3 regions of the Citrobacter meridianamericanus genome follow, and region 1 is predicted to be linked to each of the others. Evidence: predicted binding sites of a transcription regulator. Region 1 holds the regulator's gene; each other region holds the start of a gene.
The links. Region 1 encodes Fur, which represses iron uptake genes when iron is present. Its sites were predicted from a motif close to ATAATAATGAGAACNACTATCAA; they were not measured.

Region 1 (7,914 bases):
AAAACAGCCATCCATGACGTGTCTCTTCCCGCCAGAAGCGCTAAACCGGTCAGACTGGTCAGCAGCAGCAGTAAAATAAAACCGCGATCCATCGGTTTTTGCCGTGCGTCGCCATGCAGCGGTGAACGCTTAACGTTCAGCCATAACAAACCCGCTGGGCCGATAATCAGGCCAATACCGCCTAATGTGCCCAATATTACCGGCACGCTGAGGAACGGATAGGGCGCTTCAATACCTGCGAAATAGTGATAGCCCGTCGCCACCACGGTGGCGGCAAAACAGAGCATAAAACCGTAGAAGGTAAAGTGATGGTAACGGCGGCGCATCAGGGTGAAGGCATCATCTGCTTCGTTACACCCTTTGCCGTGCCCACCATCGAGATATTTCAGCGTCAGCGCATTGTGTGAGGCTTCAGCAATGTCGGTGGAAAGCGGTATTCCCGGAGAAATTTCGCGCCAGAATCGGATAACGCCCGCCATCAGCAGAACGATTGCCAGAATAAAGACCGAACCAAACATCCAGGCCAGCAGGTTATGCGGGAAAATTTGATAGAAATCCCCGGCCAGTGGAGGATGGAGTAACGAGCCCTTTAACCCCATGGCGAGAAGTAAAAACAGGATCAGACCGAAAACCAGTGCCAGCGTCACGGTGACGCCAGCACGACGATAAAGCGCACCAAAGGCGGCGGGTTGTGCGTAGTGCTGATAGGTTTCCAGCCGGACTTCCGCCATTGCCTTCGGCACGTTGATGGCAAATTCATGAGGCGGGGCATACTGACACGCGTGCAGGCAGGCGCCGCAGTTATGGCACAGGTTCGCCAGATAGTTGATATCCGCTTTACCGAATTCCAGACGCTGCGTCATTGCCGGGAACACGGCGCAAAATCCTTCACAATAGCGGCAGGCGTTACACACCTGCATCACACGTTCAACTTCAGCTTCCGACTCGGTGATGATTTGCGCGTCGATGATCAATTTCTCAAGCTGTTTCATAACGTACCTCCTTCTGTGCTGCCAGAGCAGCCTCCTTTCCGGCAATGCGGCCAAAAGTGGTGCCGATCGACATCCCCACGCCTGCGGTGTAGCCCTTGCCCAGCACATTGCCTGCCATCATCTCTCCGGCGACGAACAGGTTGCGGCTTGGAAGCCCTGCAAAGTGTACGGCAGCGCGTTCATTCACTTTCAATCCGAGATAGGTGAAGGTGATCCCTGGCCGCAGGGCATACCCGTAGTAAGGCGGCTGGTCCAGCGGTCGCGCCCAGTGTGTCTTTGCGGGGGCTAACGCTTTCGTCGTGCAGTTATCCAGAATGGTATGGTCGAAATGGCCTGGCTGGCAGGCGTTGTTATACTGCGTTACGGTGTGGGTAAAACGTTCAGCATTGAGACCCAACTGATGCGCCAGATCCGCCAGCGTATTGGCCTGTGCGCCAGGAAAGACCGGTGGCATGAAGTGGCCGATGGCCTTACTGTCGATAATGGAGTAACCAATCTGCCCTGGCTGTTGGGCGACCAGTCGTCCCCAGATGGCGTAGCGTTTGGGCCAGAAATCTTCGCCTTCATCATAAAAACGCTCAGCGTCACGGTTGACGACAATGCCAAGCGAAACGCAGTCCACGCGGGTGCAAATTCCGCCGTCATATAATGGTGCTCTGGCATCAATGGCTACACAGTGTGACTGGGATGGGTCGCCGATGATGTCCGCCCCGGCGTCGATCATAAATTTGAGCAGTACGCCCTGATTAAAGCGTGTGCCGCGAATCAGGAAGTTATCCGCAGGCCACTCACCGCGTTCATTTTCCCCCCAGGCTTCACGTAGCCATTCGCGGTTTGATTCAAACCCGCCAGCGGCAAGCACGCAGGATTTCGCTGTAATACGCTCTTTGCCCGCCAGCGCCGCCACGAATTCGCCGTTATGCAGTTCAAGCGCCTGTACCGGGGTGTTATAGCGGATTTGCACACCTAACTTTTCTGCGCTGCGATAATAGGCATTCACGAGGGCTTTCCCGCCGCCCATAAAAAAGGCGTTGGTTCGCGCCACGTGTAAAGCGCCAGAGAGGGGAGGTTGAAAATTCACGCCATGTCGGCGCATCCAGTCGCGGCATTGTGAAGAGGTGCGGATCACCAGACGTGCCAGGGCTTCGTTGGTATTTCCCTCCGTGACGCGCTGCAGATCCTGCCAATACTCCTCTTCAGGGTAGCTTTCCACCAGCACATCCTGCGGCGCATCATGCATACAGCGCAGATTACGCGTGTGTTGGGAGTTTCCCCCGCGCCATTCCCGGGGGGCTGCTTCGAGCAGGAGTACCGAAGCTCCTTGCTCCCGGGCGGTTAGGGCAGCACATAACGCGGCATTGCCACCGCCAATCACCAGAACGTCAACCATCGTATACTCCATTACCATTTAACTAATTGTTAAATTTGTAATTGAAATGTATACGTGCAGCTTGTGCGGGCGCTATAACGCAGTGCTAAAGGGGGTTTTAGTTATTGTAAAGGATAGCGCCAGGCCAGCGTCCCGCTTCTACCAGTTGATGCATCACTTTCGTCAGCACCACGCGGGCTGCGAGCCCCGCCGGGGTGAGTTCATCGTCAGAGAGGCTGACCAGAAAGTTGGGGCGACTCAGTATTGGATTATGGACGCCGATCACTCTTAGCGTCTCTTTATCGAGATGGGAAATTGCCGCGCCGGGCTGGAGGGTAGCGCCGATCCCACTGCGAACGGCGCGCATTAGTAGCGCCAGACCATCAATTTCTGTTGCGATCTCAATGCGTAGCGCGTGTTCCTGACAAATCGCTTCCAGCCTGCCGCGCAGACCGTGGCCTGGGCTAGGCATTATCAATGGAATATGTGCCAATTGGGCTGGAGCAATATTGTCATCAGTAATATCAGCCAGTAAAGCATGAGTGCCAATTAAAAACAGCCGCTCTTCGAGAATCGGTCTGGCGCTCCAGCGCAGGAGCTTTTCTTTTTGAAACACAACGGCCAGGTCAATCTGACGAGTGCTGATCATTCGTTCCAGGTTACCAGAGAGGCTTTCCACCACATGCAGACGGACATCACTATAGGTTTCTCGCATGGCGTTGATAAAAGGCATGCCGAGAATGGAAGCGGTACTGGGGGCCATGCCGACGCTGACGTGTCCGGAAAGGCGGGATTCTCGTGCGGCGAGGATTGCATCGTCTGCGTGACGGAGCGCCAGCTGCGCCTGGGCGTAAAATGCCAGCCCGGCGCTGGTGGGCGTCACGCCACGCGAGGTGCGTTGCAGCAGGCGAATAGCAAGTTCATTTTCCAGGCGGGACATTTGCTGGCTGAGTGCCGAAACCCCAATATTGAGATCGAGCGCCGCACTACCCATGCTGCCAGTTTCGACAATGCGAACAAAATAACGTAGCTGGCGAAGTTCCATTTCGATTCTCCGGAAGGGACAATTGATTTTTACATTAAAGCAACACAAGAGTGGAGGGAAGGGGGGAACGGGCTGAAAACGTGCATAAAAAAAGCCAACCGGATGGTTGGCTTTTCAGAAAGCATCACATTACTTGCCGTCGTGCGCGTGCTCATCTTCGCGACAATCACCTTCGGCGCAATGACCGTAAAGATACAGGCTATGGTTGGTTAAACGAATACCATGTTTAGCCGCAATCTCACGCTGGCGCGCTTCGATGGAATCATCGCTGAACTCGACCACTTTGCCGCAGTCGAGGCAAATGAGGTGATCGTGATGATGCTGTTGAGTCAGTTCGAAGACGGATTTACCACCTTCAAAATTATGGCGGGTCACGATACCGGCATCATCAAACTGGTTCAGCACGCGATACACGGTCGCCAGACCAATTTCTTCACCCATATCGATCAGGCGTTTGTACAAGTCTTCCGCACTGACGTGATGGTTATCCGGTTCCTGAAGAACTTCCAGAATTTTTAAACGAGGAAGCGTTACTTTCAGGCCAGCCTTCTTTAATGCGGTATTGTTGTCAGTCATGCGGAATCTGTCCTGTAGCTAAACGATTCACTTCATTAACAGAAGTGACAGAAATTGCACTTGAGATAATGCGATTCATTATAGAACTGCCATGGCTAAATGAAAACTGCAAGTCTCTGGCAAATATTGTTAATCAAAACGTGGTATCGCCGACAAACACACTGTGCAACACCCGATTGGCATCCAGCCATTGTACAGGGTCAGACGGAAAAGTTACAAATTTGTAGCAATTATTTTGATTGGTTTTATCTATTGATGCGGCGCAGATAGAAATCTACGCCGTACAAAATCAGGCATTGATGATTTCGTCGAGGTGCAGCTCTTCAGAGATCTGCTTAACCCATTTTTCTACGCGCTCTGCGGTCAGCTCAGGCTGACGGTCTTCATCGATAGCCAGCCCGACAAAGTGGTCGTCGTCAGCCAGACCTTTGGACGCTTCAAAGTGATAACCTGCAGTCGGCCAGTGACCAACGATGGTTGCGCCGCGCGGTTCGATGATGTCGCGAATGGTACCTAACGCGTCGCAGAAGTATTCTGCGTAATCTTCCTGGTCGCCGCAGCCGAACAATGCAACCAGTTTGCCGTTAAAATCAATGTCTTCGAGGGTAGGGAAGAAATCGTCCCAATCACACTGTGCTTCACCGTAGTACCAGGTTGGAATGCCAAGCAGCAGAATGTCATACCCTTCGAGATCTTCTTTGCTGCTTTTTGCAATGTCATGAACGTCGGCAACGTCTTTACCAAGCTGTTTTTGAATCATTTTTGCGATATTTTCGGTGTTACCGGTGTCGCTGCCGAAAAAGATGCCAGTGATTGCCATGAGTAAAATAACCTCTTGAAACTTATTGAAATGGTGGTGGCGCATTGCCCACGGATAAGGGCAATCATAGCAGAACAGTCAGGCATGCGGAAACAGCAAACACACAGGACTGCACTCTGTGCTACACGATTTATGATTTAGAGCAGAAATTCAGACTATGCCTGATCGCGCAACGCGCTGAGTTGGGTCATCAGCATCTCTTCGATGAGTTCACTGCGACTCATGTTGCGCGCCTCGGCCAGCTCGTTCAGAGCGTCAACGGCATCAGCGTTCAGTTTCAGTTCGACACGCTTAAGCCCGCGAACTTTATCGCGTTTAAGCTGATTACGTTTGTTAATACGTAACTGTTCATCACGCGAGAGCGGATTAGTTTTGGGTCGTCCCGGGCGACGCTCCTGCGCGAACAGATCTAATGTCGTACGGTCCGTTTGTTCTTTGGCCATGATCTTGGTGACTTCGGGGAAACAATCAGCCAGGCGTCTGCCCGGATGGATAGCGCGCCATAATACATCAGCAGGGGAGACACGCCAACGTCCACGCGCGTAATCGCGCACAGACGCTGAGTTTTTAATCAGTTAGCCTGTTCATTCAGATAACGACGGATGGCGCGCAGCACCGCCTCCGGTTTTTCTGCATGCACCCAATGCCCGGCACCTGCTATAACGTGCGCCCGAGCCTGCGGGAATTGCGCCAGCAGTTGGTCACGATACGCTTCGGTAACATACGGTGAATTGCCACCCGGGATAAACAGCGCCGGGTGCTCCCATGCCGGAATGGTCTCCCAACCGACGATATGAGGATATTGATCCCACAACACAGGAACATTAAAGCGCCACTCGCCGTCAACAAAGGATTTCAGCAGAAACTGGATCACACCTTCTTCTTGCAGGTGCTGACGCATAACGCTCGCCGCCTGCTGACGTGAAGAGGATTGCGCGTCAGTTACCGCGTTAATGGCAGCAAAAATCTTATCGTGGCGGCGAACATGGTAGTCAACGGGAGCAATGTCGATGGCGACCAGCCGTTCGACACGTTCAGGGGCCAGCGCGGTCAGCGCCATGACGGCTTTGCCACCCATCGAGTGACCAATAAAGATCGCTTTTTCGATCTGCCGATCGTCCAGCGTATCCAGCAGATCTTGCGCCATAGCCGGATAATTCATCTCAGGTGAACGAGGGGAGAGGCCATGATTTCGCATATCAACCTGGATGATATCGTGATCGGCCACTAGATCGCGTGCCAGGATCCCGAGGTTATCCAGACTGCCAAACAGGCCGTGAACCAGGACGATGGGAGAATTATTGTGCAGGTTTTGCGCAGATTGCGCTCGGATATTCAATTTCATGGCAAAGTTCTTTTTTTCACACTGACGGGTTAGGGTATCATGTTGACCATTCTGCCACATGGCTGCAACAACTACGGTTACTCCGAGTTTTGCGTGCCACCAGGCTTGACGCTATCCGCTGTTGGGATTTGCCTTTACACTACGCGTGTTGACCCAACAACTTGTATTCAGCTAAACACTGCACTGGATTAAGATGAAAACGATTGAAGTTGATGATGAACTCTATAGCTATATTGCCAGCCACACCAAGCATATCGGCGAGAGTGCATCCGACATTTTACGGCGTATGTTGAAATTTTCCGCCGCATCACAGCCTGTCATTCCGGTAGTAAAAGAAGTCCGCGCTGTGCAAGCTGTCGTGGAAGCCAAGCCGGTTAACCCCGTAAAAGATAAAGTGCGCGCGATGCGTGAACTGCTGCTGTCCGACGAATACGCTGAACAGAAGAAAGCAGTAAATCGCTTTATGCTGGTGCTGTCTACACTCTATTCACTGGATCACAACGCGTTCGCCGAAGCAACGGAATCGTTGCACGGACGTACGCGCGTTTATTTTGCAGCGGATGAACAGACGCTGTTGAAAAATGGTAATCAAACCAAACCGAAGCACGTGCCAGGCACGCCGTACTGGGTGATCACCAATACCAATACCGGCCGTAAATGCAGCATGGTTGAGCACATCATGCAGTCAATGCAATTCCCTGCGGAATTGATTGAAAAGGTTTGCGGAACAATTTAATCCTTGCATTAGAAGGACCAGGCAATGGCAATCCACAACCGTGCAGGTCAACCTGCGCAACAGAGTGATTTGATTAACGTCGCCCAACTGACGGCACAGTACTACGTACTGAAACCAACGGCAGGGAACGCTGAGCACGCCGTCAAGTTCGGTACGTCCGGACATCGCGGCAGTGCAGGTCGTCATAGTTTTAACGAGCCGCATATTCTGGCTATCGCTCAGGCGATTGCTGAAGAGCGTGCGAAAAACGGGATTACTGGCCCGTGCTATGTGGGCAAGGACACCCACGCGTTGTCTGAACCGGCTTTCATCTCTGTACTGGAAGTGCTGGCGGCGAACGGCGTTGATGTCATCGTGCAGGAAAATAATGGCTTTACGCCAACGCCTGCCGTGTCGAATGCAATCCTGGTCCATAATAAAAAAGGCGGCCCGCTGGCTGATGGCATTGTGATCACGCCGTCACACAACCCGCCGGAAGACGGCGGTATTAAGTACAATCCGCCTAACGGTGGTCCGGCTGATACTAATGTTACCAAAGTGGTTGAAGACAGAGCCAACGCGCTGCTGGCCGACGGTCTGCAAGGCGTGAAGCGCATGTCGCTGGATGCTGCGTTGGCATCCGGTCATGTTAAAGAACAGGATCTGGTGCAGCCTTTCGTGGAAGGACTGGCTGACATCGTCGACATGGCGGCGATTCAGAAAGCGGGCCTGACGCTGGGTGTCGATCCGCTGGGCGGTTCCGGTATCGAATACTGGAAGCGTATTGCGAAGCACTACAACCTGAACCTGACTATTGTTAACGATCACGTTGATCAGACTTTCCGCTTTATGCATCTCGACAAAGACGGTGCGATCCGTATGGACTGCTCCTCCGAGTGCGCGATGGCGGGCCTGCTGGCGCTGCGCGACAAGTTCGATCTCGCTTTTGCCAACGATCCGGATTACGACCGTCATGGCATCGTCACGCCCGCTGGTCTGATGAACCCGAACCACTACCTGGCGGTGGCGATTAACTACCTGTTCCAGCACCG
Region 2 (7,914 bases), 560 kb from region 1:
ATCAAAACTTGATACACATCAATTTTGGTATGACCAATGCACCGTTCGTGTTATTCTCACTCTCGAAGAACATTTTCATTATCGTAACTTGTTGTTAATTAAAGGCTATGACAATAACTTTTAATTAACAATTGGTTAATAAATTTGAGGGGGTCACGTTGACTACACCATTGAAAAGGATCGTGATTGTCGGCGGCGGTGCTGGCGGACTGGAAATGGCGACGCAGCTGGGTAAAAAGCTGGGCCGCAAGAAAAAGGCCAAAATTACGCTGGTGGACAGAAACCACAGCCATTTATGGAAACCGTTACTGCATGAAGTCGCGACAGGTTCGCTGGATGAAGGTGTGGATGCGCTGAGCTATCTGGCGCATGCCCGCAACCACGGGTTCCAGTTCCAGTTGGGCTCGGTGGTGGATATCGATCGTGAAGCGAAAACCATTACTCTCGCCGAGCTGCGCGATGAGAAGGGCGATCTGCTGGTTCCTGAGCGTAAAGTACCGTATGACACGCTGGTGATGGCGTTGGGTAGTACCTCTAACGATTTCAACACGCCGGGCGTCAAAGAAAATTGCATTTTCCTGGATAACCCGCATCAGGCGCGTCGTTTCCACCAGGAAATGCTGAATCTGTTCCTCAAGTATTCCGCGAATCTGGGCGCTAACGGCAAAGTGAATATTGCTATCGTCGGCGGTGGTGCGACGGGGGTTGAACTCTCCGCCGAGCTGCATAATGCGGTAAAACAACTGCACAGCTATGGTTACAAAGGGCTGACCAACGAAGCACTGAACGTGACGCTGGTAGAAGCTGGTGAACGTATTCTGCCTGCGTTGCCGCCGCGTATTTCCAGCGCTGCGCACAATGAGTTGACCAAACTGGGCGTACGCGTCCTGACCCAGACGATGGTAACCAGTGCAGATGAAGGCGGACTGCATACCAAAGATGGCGAATACATTAAAGCCGATCTGATGGTGTGGGCGGCGGGGATCAAAGCGCCAGACTTTATGAAAGACATTGGCGGACTTGAAACGAACCGTATCAATCAGCTGGTGGTTGACCCAACTCTGCAGAGCACGCGCGATCCCGACGTCTACGCGATTGGCGACTGTGCTTCCTGCGCTCGCCCGGAAGGGGGCTTTGTACCGCCGCGCGCTCAGGCTGCGCACCAGATGGCAAGCTGCGCAATGAACAACATTCTGGCGCAGATGAACGGTAAGCCGCTGAAAGCGTATCAGTATAAAGATCACGGCTCTCTGGTTTCGCTCTCTAACTTCTCTACCGTGGGCAGTTTGATGGGCAACCTGACCCGTGGGTCGATGATGGTGGAAGGGCGTATTGCGCGCTTTGTGTACATCTCACTGTACCGTATGCATCAGATTGCTCTACACGGTTACTTCAAAACCGGTCTGATGATGCTGGTCGGCAGTATTAACCGGGTGATTCGCCCGCGTCTGAAACTGCATTAATCTTGACCTATGGCGTCGGTTGATTTTACTCATCCGGCGCCTTCCTTCAGAGTTCTCCGAATCATTCTGCATTCGCTTCTCCTTGCGCTATTTTCATCCGTAATCTGATTGGCATTCCTTACCTTCTGTTGCAAAGTTGTTACTAATAGCAAAAAGGAGGAAGTCCCGTGAATAAATCAATGTTGGCGGGTATAGGGATTGGCGTAGCTGCTGCGCTGGGTGTTGCAGCGGTGGCCAGTCTTAACGTTTTCGAGCGTGGCCCACAATACGCACAAGTTGTCTCTGCAACGCCAATTAAAGAGTCGGTAAAAACACCACGCCAGGAGTGCCGGAACGTGACGGTCACGCACCGTAAGCCGGTACAAGATGAAAACCGTATCGCGGGTTCCGTGCTCGGTGCCGTGGCGGGGGGCGTTATTGGTCACCAGTTTGGCGGCGGACGTGGTAAAGATATTGCCACCGTGGCCGGTGCCTTAGGCGGCGGTTATGCTGGTAACCAGATCCAGGGTTCGATGCAGGAAAATGATACTTACACCACGACGCAGCAGCGTTGTAAAACGGTGTATGACAAATCAGAAAAAATGCTGGGCTACGATGTGACGTACAAAATTGGCGATCAGCAAGGGAAAATCCGTATGGATAAGGATCCTGGCGCGCAAATTCCGTTGGATAACAACGGACAGCTGGTACTGAATAACAAAGCGTAAAATAGCATTATCCTGAACATTAGCCCCCATTCGCTCAGGCTGGGGGCTTTTTTATCAGAAGGTTAAAGCGTAGTTCAGCCCAAAGGTGCGGCCCCGACCCTTGTATTCATACAGTGACGTGCTGCCGTAGGTCGGGCTATATAACAGTGGCGCACGTTGTCCCCACAGCGTGGTGTACTCTTCATTCAGCAGGTTTTCCACGCTAAAGGTCAATTTACCCAACGGGAGTTGATAGCTGCCGATAAAGTCCATGGTGTTATAGCCATCCAGCTTGTTGCCGCTGGCGTCGGTCAGATCAAATGCTTGCTGGCTCTGTACGCGCAATGACCACGGTTCAGGCGCCCAGCCGACCCAGGCGGTTGCTTTCGACGGTGAGGCCAGAGTGACATCCCATTTCCGCCATTTCCCGTTTTGCTTCACTTCTGATTTTATGATGTTGAAGTTGCCGCCCAGGCTCCAGTTCGTATCCGCAATGAAATAATCCACTGCACCTTCAAGGCCATAAATACGCCGATCGTCGGGCTGAACGTTGATGGTCATATCGCTACGGTTGATAACAATTGATTTATCCGAAGTCGAGTAGTAAGCGGCTAACTGCGTGCGCAGGCTATCGCCGGTGTAGCGCCATCCCAGTTCGTACGAGTTGACTTTAATCCCTTCCAGGCGTGAATCCGCCACATTGACGCTGCGCTGGAGCCGGTAATGATCGCCCACCAGGGAATAAGTACCGTTGCCATAATATTTACCCGGGTCTGGCAGCTCGACACCCTGAGAGAAGTTAAACCACGTCTGCTGGCGGTCGGTCAGGTGGGCGAGGATACCGGCGTTAAACAGGAAATTATCGTAATCGGTTTTACCGCCAGGAATGGTGTCGGCGGAGTTCGCCAGTCCGGTCGCAATTCCCTGCTGTTGGGCATAGCCGACGAAATCATCAACTCTGTTTTCTGTCCATTGATAGCGCACCCCTCCGCTGAGGGTAAAGATGTCGTTAATGTCATAGCTGTTTTGCAGGAAAGGTGCGAAGTTGGTGATGCTGTAACCCGGGTAACGCCCGGTGGTATACGCGGTTCGGTTGTCCATACCGCCGGAGGGCAGGGACCAGGCCAGATCGAAGAATTTCTGATTGGAATCGAAGGTTTCGTGATCGGCATCGACACCCCACGTCAGTTCCCAATTGTCCATCAACTGGCTGTTGAGGGTAATTTTGGCGCCAAACTGGTCGGTGTCTTGCTGTGATGCGGAGAAACTGGTGACCTTGCCTTTGCTTAGCGTTGGGAACGGATAAAATTTCAACGATTCGTCGCGGTAATAGATTTGGCTGATCAGGTTCTGGCCGAAGAAATCCGCATCAGAATATTGCAGGCTGATCAGATGACGCTCGGTGCCGGGTATACGATCAGAGTTCAGCCCGCTGCTGGTATAAGCTTTACCGTTTCCCGTCACGGCGGACATGTTCTCACCAAGATCCAGCCCGTAATCGTCATCCCCCTGGCTTTTATAATACTGCGTAACCAGTTGCAACTGTCGGTTGTCGTCAAGTTCAATCGTCCCGGTACCCATTACGTCCAGACGATCGGAGTGCTGCAGGCCAGTTTGGGTGTTATCCAGCATTAAGGCATCGTGGTTACCGTCATACCAGCCGCCAAACCGTTGATACGCAACGGACATGCGCCCGGCAGCGCGATCGGTTCCTCCGCTCACTGCCACAGCAACGCGTTCATCATGATCGTTGCTGTTATTGAAACCGCTTTTACCCCCCAGTTCGAGTTCGACTTCACGCTCCGGCTGGCCTTTTTTAGTAACGATGTTGATTAATCCGCCGGTACTGCCGCCGCCATAAAGTGAAGTGGCGCCTGAGATGACTTCTATGTGAGCAATGTTAAACGGGTCAATGGAGTCAAGTTGGCGACTGTCGGTGCGCGAGGAGTTCAGACGGACGCCGTCAACCAGCACGACGATGGCGCGACCGCGCATATTCATGCCGTAGTTGGTGCGTCCCTGGCTGCTGACATCGATTCCCGGGATTAACTGAGCCAGAACATCCTTAAACTCTTTCCCACCCTGAACCTGTTGTTCAATCTCGCTTCCTTCGATAACCCAGGTCGTTTGCGCCATTTCTGCCACGGTGCGTTGGCTCCGGTTGGCGCTGACGATGAGATTATCTTCTTCAGCCGCAATAGCCGGGAGAGTTAAAGATAACAGGATAGGATTGAGCACCCAGAGACGCTTATGCATTTGTGTTCCTTTTAAAAAATTCGGTCTGTTTTTGTTATGGCGGTAGAGAAACCGATGGTTACATCGTGTAACGGGTGTTAAAACAAATGCGAATATTGCTGATAATGATTGCTGTTATCAATACATTTTACAAAAAATAATCGGATAAGATAATGAAAACAGTGAAGAATGTGTGGGTAATGTGCGCGAATTTAAGCGGGAGCCTTATCAGCTCCCGATGGTGTCAGTACAGCGGGGGAAACAGCGGAAATACGTTAAGCTTTGATGAGTTCGGGCCACAGTCGCAGGGTTGTACGAGCGATCTGCATCAGCTTTTCAAACGTTGCACCTTCGCGGGCGCTGATCGACATACCCTGTAAAATACAGTTCAGATATTCGGCCAGTTTTTGCACGTCGCAATGGGCCGGAATTTCGCCTCGCTGCTGACGCTGATGAAGAAACTGAGTAAGCGTCTGTTCCTGCATTGCATGGCGAGACTTCACCGTACGCGCAATATCACGGGAAGAGGCTGCCAGTGTCGCAGAGGTGTTAATCATGAAACATCCCGCCGGGGTGTCCTTGCTGGTAAAGCAGGTTGCTATTGCGGTGAAATAGTCTTCCAGCGCGGACTCAAGGCTTTTTTCTTCACAAAACAGCTGGGCCTCGTGTTTCGCTGCGAAGCGCGTGATGTAGCGGTCCAGCACGGCACGAAACAACCCTTCTTTGTTGGTGAACTCTGCATACAGCGTGGGCGCTTTTGCGCCTGTTGCTTCTACGAGATCGGCGAGCGATGTTGCTTCATATCCGTGTTGCCAGAAGAGTGTCATGGCCTTATCAAGCGCGGCTTCCCTGTCGAACACTTTTGGTCGGCCACGGCTTTTTTTAGCACAACCTGTCGTTTCAGTTGTCATGGTGCCGCTGTACCTTTGTTGAGTTTATTGAATAACCATTATAAAAATATTCGACTGCACACTCCAGCGGATTAATGATAAAAAAAATTTATGGCTATTAGTATGAAAAATAGAGATTTTATATTTTATATAACGATCATTATAAAAATTTGTTGACGTGTGACCCGGATCGCATCTATGATTTAACTATCGATCGTTAAGTTAATCTTTTCGACACACATTCATCTGCTAAAGGTCACTATCATGAAAAACGTAAAAACTCTGTTCGTTGCTGCTGTTCTTAGCTCATTGTCATTTGCAAGCTTTGCCGCTGTTGAAGTTCAGGCCACACCTGCGGGTCAACAGAAAGTCGGTACTATTTCTGCGAATGCGGGCACTAACTTAGGTTCTCTGGAAGATCAGCTGGCGCAAAAAGCGGATGAGATGGGGGCGAAGTCTTTCCGTATTACTTCCGTTACCGGTCCTAACACTCTTCACGGGACTGCGGTTATCTACAAATAAGTTTTAACCCTTCGCAATGCCACTGCGAGTTAAATAAAAAACCCCGCGGAATAAAATCCGGCGGGGTTTGTTTATATGTGGAGTTTACAGCGGTTGTTCAGCGACGTCTTGATGACGGGTTACATCAACCGGCATGCCTGAGCGAATTTCCATCGCATGCTCCATGACTGTGCTATCCGTCTGCGCTGCATTTTTAAACGTCTGCATTGATTTGTTCAATACGATCGGCAGCAACTGCGGGTCGTCATTGATTTTTTCTGACAGCGGCTGATGAACTTCAACCAGTCTCACGCCGTTAGGTTCAACAGATGCTTTGATCGGCGTATTGATAATATTGACCTTGGTTCCGGGCGTTACCTGACGGAACAGGGTTTCGATATCTCCATCGCGCAGACGAATACAACCAGAACTGACACGCATTCCTATGCCAAAATCAGCATTGGTTCCGTGCAGCAGGTACACGCCGCCGTAAGCCGCTAAGCGAATGGCATGATGACCCATCGGGTTATCCGGCCCGGCAGGTACTACGGCAGGAAGGTCGATCCCGTTCGCTTTATATCGTGCGCGGATATTTGCCGTGGGTGTCCAGGTGGGGTTGGCGCGTTTATCAGAAATAGTCGTCACCATTGTCGGAGTTAGCGTGTCACCGCCTAACTGGCCAATACCAATAGGATAGACGGTCACCGAATTTGTACCCGGCTGGTAATAATACAGACGCAGTTCGGCGAGGTTGATGACAATGCCTTCGCGCGGCGCGTCTGGCAGCAGGGTTTGCAATGGGATAGTCAAAACGCTGCCCGGACGGGGGACATACGGATCAACGCCGGGGTTGGCCTGCAATAGCGCTAAAAAGCCGACATTATATTTTTTAGCAATCGCTTCCAGAGAGCCACCATTGTCTTCAACAACGTGAACAGCATTCTGACCTACCACGCGGCTTCCCGGTGGCGGTAGCGGCCAGGTATTGGCCTGAACCGGAAGTGCTAAAGTGAAGGTCGCTGCCAGCGTAAAAAACGCTAACCAGCGTGAGAGTCGTTTATTGTTTAACATCACCATAAATCCATTGTTTTTACGTGGTTTTTATTATGTAAAAGTAAACAGGAATTATGGCGGCTTACTGTGTCGGGAAGTGCAGGGAAGTGCAAAGAGTTTGTAAATTCATCAGGCCGGGTGAGTGGTCTGCTCACCCGGCCTGATGCTAGGCTACGGCGTTCTCTTCAAGCTGGCGCATAAACTGGCGGACCCAGTCGATTCGCGTTTTACGCTCACCCAACTCCTGCATGAATTTCAGGCGGGTTGGACCATCCAGACGGAAATGCTGCGGCTGCTTTTGCAGTAAACCAATCAGCCAGACCGGGTTGACGTGATTTTTCTCGGCAAATTCAATCGTACCGCCTTTTTCATTGCTTTCGAGCTTTCTAATCCCCAGTTTCTGCGCCTGTTGACGTAAACGGGCGATATCCAGCAACGTACGAGCCGGATCGGGAAGCAGACCAAAACGGTCTATCAGCTCGACTTTAATTTCTTCCAGCTCGGTTTCACCTTTCGCACTGGCAATGCGCTTGTAGAACGACAGTCGCGTGTTGACATCCGGGATATAGTCATCCGGAAGGAGTGACGGCATACGCAGTTCAACTTCGGTTTGTTGGCTGGTGAGATCTTCCAGCGAAGGTTCTCGCCCTTCTTTGAGCGCATCGACGGCGTTCTCCAGCAGCTCCATATACAGCGAGAAGCCGATGCTTTCCATAGAACCGCTTTGATCTTCGCCCAGCAGTTCCCCGGCGCCGCGAATTTCGAGGTCGTGGGTCGCCAGCGCAAAGCCTGCACCCAAATCTTCCAGCGAGGCGATGGCTTCCAGGCGCTTTTGCGCATCGGTGGTCATCGCTTTTGGATGCGGCGTCAGTAGCCAGGCGTAGGCCTGATGGTGTGAGCGTCCCACACGACCGCGCAGCTGATGTAATTGCGCCAAACCGAAGTGGTCAGCACGTTCAATGATGATGGTGTTCGCGGTGGGAATGTCGATCCCGGTTTCGATAATGGTGGTACACACCAGTACGTTAAAACGCTGATGATGGAAATCGTTCATCACGCGTTCCAACTCGCGCTCGCGCATTTGCC
Region 3 (7,914 bases), 2.0 Mb from region 1:
GTTTCCTTGAAAGTCTGCAAAATGCCACCATTAAGGTCTATGTATTGGAAGAAGACATTAAGGCTCGCGGCTTAGATGGTCAAATTTCAGACAGTGTCGTCAGGGTTAGCTATACTGACTTCGTCAGACTTACGGTGAAGCATCCCAGCCAGATGTCCTGGTAATTGTGGGATCGTTGTATATTTCTTGACACCTTTTCGACACCGACCTAAAATTCTGCGTCCTCATATTGTATGAGGTCGTTTTATTACGTGTTTACGAAGCGAAAGCTACAACCAGGAGCTATTTAATGGCAACAGTTAACCAGCTGGTACGCAAACCACGCGCACGCAAAGTTGCAAAGAGCAACGTGCCTGCACTGGAAGCATGCCCGCAGAAACGTGGCGTATGTACTCGTGTATATACTACCACTCCTAAAAAACCAAACTCCGCACTGCGTAAAGTATGCCGTGTGCGTTTGACCAACGGTTTTGAAGTGACTTCCTACATCGGTGGTGAAGGTCACAACCTGCAGGAACACTCCGTGATCCTGATCCGTGGCGGTCGTGTAAAAGACCTCCCGGGTGTTCGTTACCACACCGTTCGCGGTGCGCTTGACTGCTCCGGCGTTAAAGACCGTAAGCAATCACGCTCCAAGTATGGCGTGAAACGTCCTAAGGCTTAATGGTTCTCCGTTAAGTAAGGCCAAACGTTTTATATTAATGTCAAACTAAACTCGTAGAGTTTTGGACAATCCTGAATTAACAACGGAGTATTCCCATGCCACGTCGTCGCGTCATTGGTCAGCGTAAAATTCTGCCGGATCCTAAGTTCGGATCAGAGCTGCTGGCTAAATTTGTAAATATCCTGATGGTAGATGGTAAAAAATCTACTGCAGAAACCATCGTATACAGCGCGCTGGAGACCCTGGCTCAGCGTTCTGGTAAAGATGGCCTGGAAGCTTTTGAAGTAGCCCTTGAAAACGTGCGTCCGACTGTCGAAGTTAAGTCTCGCCGCGTTGGTGGTTCTACTTATCAGGTTCCAGTTGAAGTCCGTCCGGTTCGTCGTAATGCCCTGGCAATGCGTTGGATCGTTGAAGCTGCTCGTAAACGCGGTGATAAATCCATGGCTCTGCGCCTGGCGAACGAACTTTCTGATGCTGCAGAAAACAAAGGTACTGCAGTTAAGAAACGTGAAGACGTTCACCGTATGGCAGAAGCCAACAAGGCGTTCGCACACTACCGTTGGTAATCCCTTCGGAGTTTTAGTCACCAGGCGGGCGCTTCTAGTAAGCAGCCCGCTTTGGGCTACTTAAATTGAACGCCTAAAAGATAAACGAGGAATCAAATGGCTCGTACAACACCCATCGCGCGCTACCGTAACATCGGTATCAGTGCGCACATCGACGCCGGTAAAACCACTACTACCGAACGTATTCTGTTCTACACCGGTGTAAACCATAAAATCGGTGAAGTTCATGACGGCGCAGCCACCATGGACTGGATGGAACAGGAGCAGGAGCGTGGTATTACTATCACCTCCGCAGCGACTACTGCATTCTGGTCTGGTATGGCTAAGCAGTATGAACCGCATCGCGTAAACATCATCGACACCCCGGGGCACGTTGACTTCACTATCGAAGTAGAACGTTCCATGCGTGTGCTTGATGGTGCAGTAATGGTTTACTGCGCAGTTGGTGGTGTTCAGCCTCAGTCTGAAACCGTATGGCGTCAGGCAAACAAATATAAAGTTCCACGCATTGCGTTCGTTAACAAAATGGACCGTATGGGTGCGAACTTCCTGAAAGTTGTTGGTCAGATCAAAACCCGTCTGGGCGCGAACCCTGTTCCGCTGCAGCTGGCAATTGGCGCTGAAGAAGCGTTCACCGGTGTTGTTGACTTGGTGAAAATGAAAGCCATCAACTGGAACGAAGAAGACGCAGGCGTAACCTTCACTTATGAAGATATCCCGGCTGACATGCAGGAACTGGCTGAAGAATGGCACCAGAACCTGATCGAGTCCGCTGCAGAAGCTTCAGAAGAGCTGATGGAGAAATACCTGGGTGGCGAAGAACTGACTGAAGAAGAGATCAAAAAAGCTCTGCGTCAGCGCGTTCTGAACAACGAAATCATCCTGGTAACCTGTGGTTCTGCGTTCAAGAACAAAGGTGTTCAGGCGATGCTGGATGCGGTAATTGATTACCTGCCATCCCCAATCGACGTACCTGCGATCAACGGTATTCTGGACGACGGTAAAGATACTCCGGCTGAGCGTCATGCTAGCGATGACGAACCGTTTGCTGCACTGGCATTCAAAATCGCTACTGACCCGTTCGTGGGTAACCTGACCTTCTTCCGCGTGTACTCTGGTGTGGTTAACTCCGGTGACACCATCCTGAACTCAGTGAAAACTGCACGCGAACGTTTTGGCCGTATCGTACAGATGCACGCTAACAAACGTGAAGAGATCAAAGAAGTTCGCGCGGGCGATATCGCTGCTGCTATCGGTCTGAAAGACGTGACCACTGGTGACACTCTGTGTGACCCGGATCACCCGATCATTCTGGAACGTATGGAATTCCCTGAGCCGGTAATTTCCATCGCGGTAGAACCGAAAACCAAAGCTGACCAGGAAAAAATGGGTCTGGCTCTGGGCCGTCTGGCTAAAGAAGACCCGTCATTCCGCGTTTGGACTGACGAAGAATCTAACCAGACCATTATCGCTGGTATGGGTGAGCTGCACCTCGATATCATCGTTGACCGCATGAAGCGTGAATTCAACGTTGAAGCGAACGTCGGTAAACCTCAGGTTGCTTACCGTGAAGCGATTCGCGCGAAAGTTACCGATATCGAAGGTAAGCACGCTAAGCAGTCTGGTGGTCGCGGTCAGTACGGTCATGTTGTTATCGACATGTACCCGCTGGAGCCGGGTTCAAACCCGAAAGGCTACGAGTTCATCAACGATATCAAAGGTGGTGTAATTCCTGGCGAATACATCCCGGCCGTTGATAAAGGCATCCAGGAACAGCTGAAATCTGGCCCGCTGGCTGGTTACCCGGTTGTTGATCTGGGCGTGCGTCTGCACTTCGGTTCTTACCATGACGTTGACTCCTCTGAGCTGGCGTTTAAACTGGCCGCTTCTATCGCCTTCAAAGATGGCTTTAAGAAAGCGAAACCAGTTCTGCTTGAACCTATCATGAAGGTTGAAGTAGAGACTCCGGAAGAGAACACCGGTGACGTAATCGGTGACTTGAGCCGCCGTCGTGGTATGCTTCGTGGTCAGGAATCCAACGTCACTGGCGTTGTTATCCATGCTGAAGTTCCGCTGTCTGAAATGTTCGGATATGCAACCCAGCTGCGTTCTCTGACCAAAGGCCGTGCTTCTTACTCCATGGAGTTCCTGAAGTACGACGATGCGCCGAACAACGTTGCTCAGGCCGTTATTGAAGCCCGTGGTAAATAAGCCACAGGATTAAAACCTAAGTCCCGTGCTCTCTCCATAGGGGAGAGCACTATAGTAAGGAATATAGCCGTGTCTAAAGAAAAATTTGAACGTACAAAACCGCACGTTAACGTCGGCACCATCGGCCACGTTGACCACGGTAAAACTACCCTGACCGCTGCAATCACTACCGTACTGGCTAAAACCTACGGCGGTGCTGCTCGTGCATTCGACCAGATCGATAACGCGCCGGAAGAAAAAGCTCGTGGTATCACCATCAACACTTCTCACGTTGAATATGACACCCCGACTCGCCACTACGCACACGTAGACTGCCCGGGCCACGCCGACTATGTTAAAAACATGATCACCGGTGCTGCGCAGATGGACGGCGCGATCCTGGTTGTTGCTGCGACTGACGGCCCGATGCCGCAGACTCGTGAGCACATCCTGCTGGGTCGTCAGGTAGGCGTTCCGTACATCATCGTGTTCCTGAACAAATGCGACATGGTTGATGACGAAGAGCTGCTGGAACTGGTAGAAATGGAAGTTCGTGAACTTCTGTCTCAGTACGATTTCCCGGGCGACGACACGCCGATCGTTCGTGGTTCTGCTCTGAAAGCGCTGGAAGGCGAAGCAGAGTGGGAAGCGAAAATCATCGAACTGGCTGGCTTCCTGGATTCTTACATCCCAGAACCAGAACGTGCTATCGATAAGCCGTTCCTGCTGCCAATCGAAGACGTATTCTCCATCTCCGGTCGTGGTACCGTTGTTACCGGTCGTGTAGAGCGCGGTATCATCAAAGTTGGTGAAGAAGTTGAAATCGTTGGTATCAAAGAGACTGCCAAGTCTACCTGTACTGGCGTTGAAATGTTCCGCAAACTGCTGGACGAAGGCCGTGCTGGTGAGAACGTTGGTGTTCTGCTGCGTGGTATCAAACGTGAAGAAATCGAACGTGGTCAGGTACTGGCTAAGCCGGGCTCTATCAAGCCGCACACCAAGTTCGAATCTGAAGTGTACATTCTGTCCAAAGACGAAGGCGGCCGTCATACTCCGTTCTTCAAAGGCTACCGTCCGCAGTTCTACTTCCGTACTACTGACGTGACTGGTACCATCGAACTGCCGGAAGGCGTTGAGATGGTAATGCCGGGCGACAACATCAAAATGGTTGTTACCCTGATCCACCCAATCGCGATGGACGACGGTCTGCGTTTCGCAATCCGTGAAGGCGGCCGTACTGTTGGTGCGGGCGTTGTTGCTAAAGTAATGAGCTAATTATTGATTAATTAGCTTTGAGCTTAAAAAGGGCGCTTCGGCGCCCTTTTTGCTGCCTGCTATTTAGTGATTGTCATATTTATTCGCATTTTTTATTCATTCTCACACCGCGTAAATAGCGTTGTGCTATTGTAATCATAACTATTCTCATTTACAATTTGCACAGAAATTGAACGGGAGCGATCATGTACGTTTGTTTGTGTAATGCGATAAGTGATAAAAAAATACGTCAGGCTGTTCGCCAGTTTCACCCTCAGTCTTTTCAGCAGTTACGTAAATTTATTCCTGTTGGAAATCAATGTGGTAAATGCATTCGTGCTGCTCGCGAAGTCATGCAGGATGAATTGACACAAATGCCAGAATTTAAAGAAATCGCCTAAGTCACACTCTTTTTTTTGACATCCCTGTAGCCCCATCTACGCTCTAAGAGTGGAAGCGGAGGGACTATAAAATGAAAGGTGATGTTAAAATCATAAATTATCTCAATAAACTATTGGGAAATGAGCTTGTCGCAATCAACCAGTATTTTCTCCATGCTCGTATGTTTAAAAACTGGGGACTGACTCGCCTCAATGATGTTGAGTACCATGAATCTATCGATGAGATGAAACACGCTGATAAGTATATTGAGCGTATTTTATTTCTGGAAGGGCTCCCAAACTTACAGGATCTTGGTAAGTTGGGTATAGGTGAAGACGTTGAAGAGATGCTGCAATCCGATCTTCGACTCGAACTCGATGGTGCTAAAGATTTACGCGAAGCCATTGCCTATGCTGATAGCGTTCATGACTATGTCAGCCGGGACATGATGATCGAGATCCTGACTGAAGAAGAAGGTCATATTGACTGGCTCGAAACAGAGCTGGACCTGATTGCAAAACTGGGCTTGCAAAATTATCTGCAGTCGCAAATTAAAGTCAGTGACTAAACGCCCTGTAGCAGATTTATCCCGCCAATAACATAACCCGCAGCCGCCAGATATGGCCCAAATGGCAGCGGGTTTTTTAACGCCTGTCTCCCGCACCAGACGCAGGTGATTCCAGTGAGGCAACAGGCCATGCCGGCGGCAAGTAAAACCAGCAGGGGTAATGATTCCCAGCGATGCCATGCGCCTAGCGCGGCAAGAAATTTGACATCACCAAAACCTAATCCTTCCTGTCGAAATAGCAGACGATACCCCCAGTAGAACAGTGAAAATGCACCATAACCTGCTACGGCCCCCCAAAGCGCTTCGGATAACTGTGCCGGTCTGCAACACTGATGATAAATAAGACCGCTCCACAAAAGCGGGCAGGTAAATTTGTCGGGCAACAATCCGGTACGTAAATCCTGAACTAAGAGCAGCGCTGATAGCGAAACATAAATCAGCAGAAAGGGGAGGTCGATGTACATAGGCAAGCCTCGTGCGGCAAAAAGGTTACCCTCGGGTAAAACCGGCGGCCATACAAGTCTGGGATGTTAGTTATGTAAATTCCCTTCCACGGAAAACACGCGACGCCATAGCGCATACAGTCGGAGTGGAAGGGGGTTCGCATTTGCGAGTGATTAATTTCTACGCGGCACTTGCTTAAGACTGAGATTTACGTATAATGCGCGGGCTTGTCTAATATTGACAGCGGTTCGATATGAGCCACCGGTACTGCGAAAGCAATACCAGACAATGTTCCCAATCGGGGAACTCTGTAAGAACGGTTACACTCTCCCATCAATCGTAATGGGTTTGAGGAGTAACTATTTCGTCTATAAAATAATTGGAGCTCTGGTCTCATGCAGAACCAAAGAATCCGTATCCGTTTGAAAGCGTTTGATCATCGTCTGATCGATCAATCAACCGCGGAAATCGTCGAGACTGCCAAGCGCACTGGTGCGCAGGTTCGTGGTCCGATCCCGCTGCCGACCCGCAAAGAGCGTTTCACCGTTCTGATCTCCCCGCACGTTAACAAAGACGCGCGTGATCAGTACGAGATTCGTACTCACAAGCGTCTGGTTGACATCGTTGAGCCAACTGAAAAAACCGTTGATGCTCTGATGCGTCTGGACCTGGCTGCCGGTGTAGACGTGCAGATCAGCCTGGGTTAATCAGGTCATCGAGCGATTGAGAGGTTGATACAATGATTGGTTTAGTCGGTAAAAAAGTGGGTATGACCCGCATCTTCACTGAAGATGGCGTATCTATCCCAGTAACCGTTATCGAAGTTGAAGCAAACCGCGTTACTCAGGTTAAAGATCTGGCTAACGATGGCTATCGCGCTGTTCAGGTTACCACTGGTGCTAAAAAAGCTAACCGTGTAACTAAGCCGGAAGCTGGTCACTTTGCTAAAGCTGGCGTAGAAGCTGGCCGCGGCCTGTGGGAGTTCCGTCTGGCAGATGGTGAAGAATACACCGTTGGTCAGAACATTAGCGTTGAACTGTTTGCTGACGTTAAAAAAGTTGACGTAACCGGTACCTCTAAAGGTAAAGGTTTCGCTGGTACCGTTAAGCGCTGGAACTTCCGTACCCAGGACGCTACTCACGGTAACTCCTTGTCTCACCGCGTTCCGGGTTCTATCGGTCAGAACCAGACTCCGGGCAAAGTGTTCAAAGGCAAGAAAATGGCAGGTCAGCTGGGCAACGAACGTGTAACCGTTCAGAGCCTGGACGTAGTACGTGTTGACGCTGAGCGCAACCTGCTGCTGGTTAAAGGTGGTGTTCCGGGTGCGACCGGTTGCGACCTGATCGTTAAACCAGCTGTGAAGGCGTAAGGGGATAGCAATGGAATTAGTATTGAAAGACGCGCAGAGCGCGCTGACTGTTTCCGAAACTACCTTCGGTCGTGATTTCAACGAAGCGCTGGTTCACCAGGTTGTTGTTGCTTATGCAGCTGGTGCTCGTCAGGGTACTCGTGCTCAGAAGACTCGTGCTGAAGTAACTGGTTCAGGCAAAAAGCCGTGGCGCCAGAAAGGTACCGGCCGTGCGCGTTCAGGTTCTATCAAGAGCCCGATCTGGCGTTCAGGTGGCGTGACCTTCGCTGCACGTCCACAGGACCACAGTCAAAAAGTTAACAAAAAGATGTACCGCGGCGCGCTGAAAAGCATTCTGTCCGAACTGGTACGTCAGGATCGTCTGATCGTTGTCGAATCATTCTCTGTTGAAGCGCCTAAAACTAAGCTGCTGGCACAGAAACTGAAAGACATGGCTCTGGAAGATGTGCTGATCATCACCGGTGAGCTGGACGAAAAC

Region 2: a site for Fur is predicted at 4,504-4,526, ahead of NMD08_RS15650 (TonB-dependent siderophore receptor). Genes of this name have one in related genera too.
Region 3: a site for Fur is predicted at 4,824-4,846, ahead of bfd (bacterioferritin-associated ferredoxin). Genes of this name have one in related genera too.

What each region holds. Positions count from the first base shown of each region.
Region 1 is NZ_CP101036.1:3,738,647-3,746,560, reverse strand. It holds gene tcuB (tricarballylate utilization 4Fe-4S protein TcuB) at 1-992, opposite strand, end outside; gene tcuA (FAD-dependent tricarballylate dehydrogenase TcuA) at 979-2,382, opposite strand; gene tcuR (tricarballylate utilization LysR family transcriptional regulator TcuR) at 2,480-3,406, opposite strand; gene fur (ferric iron uptake transcriptional regulator) at 3,536-3,982, opposite strand; gene NMD08_RS18430 (ryhB-regulated fur leader peptide) at 3,975-4,061, opposite strand; gene fldA (flavodoxin FldA) at 4,272-4,802, opposite strand; gene ybfE (LexA regulated protein) at 4,958-5,245, opposite strand; gene ybfF (esterase) at 5,374-6,147, opposite strand; gene seqA (replication initiation negative regulator SeqA) at 6,341-6,883, shown strand; gene pgm (phosphoglucomutase (alpha-D-glucose-1,6-bisphosphate-dependent)) at 6,908-7,914, shown strand, end outside.
Region 2 is NZ_CP101036.1:3,177,527-3,185,440, reverse strand. It holds gene ndh (NADH-quinone dehydrogenase) at 159-1,463, shown strand; gene NMD08_RS15655 (glycine zipper 2TM domain-containing protein) at 1,631-2,170, shown strand; gene NMD08_RS15650 (TonB-dependent siderophore receptor) at 2,225-4,405, opposite strand; gene comR (TetR family copper-responsive transcriptional repressor ComR) at 4,660-5,295, opposite strand; gene bhsA (multiple stress resistance protein BhsA) at 5,539-5,796, shown strand; gene NMD08_RS15635 (L,D-transpeptidase family protein) at 5,881-6,846, opposite strand; gene mfd (transcription-repair coupling factor) at 6,995-7,914, opposite strand, start outside.
Region 3 is NZ_CP101036.1:446,436-454,349, forward strand. It holds gene tusB (sulfurtransferase complex subunit TusB) at 1-164, shown strand, start outside; gene rpsL (30S ribosomal protein S12) at 290-664, shown strand; gene rpsG (30S ribosomal protein S7) at 760-1,230, shown strand; gene fusA (elongation factor G) at 1,327-3,441, shown strand; gene tuf (elongation factor Tu) at 3,511-4,695, shown strand; gene bfd (bacterioferritin-associated ferredoxin) at 4,881-5,075, shown strand; gene bfr (bacterioferritin) at 5,147-5,623, shown strand; gene NMD08_RS02100 (A24 family peptidase) at 5,620-6,087, opposite strand; gene rpsJ (30S ribosomal protein S10) at 6,463-6,774, shown strand; gene rplC (50S ribosomal protein L3) at 6,807-7,436, shown strand; gene rplD (50S ribosomal protein L4) at 7,447-7,914, shown strand, end outside.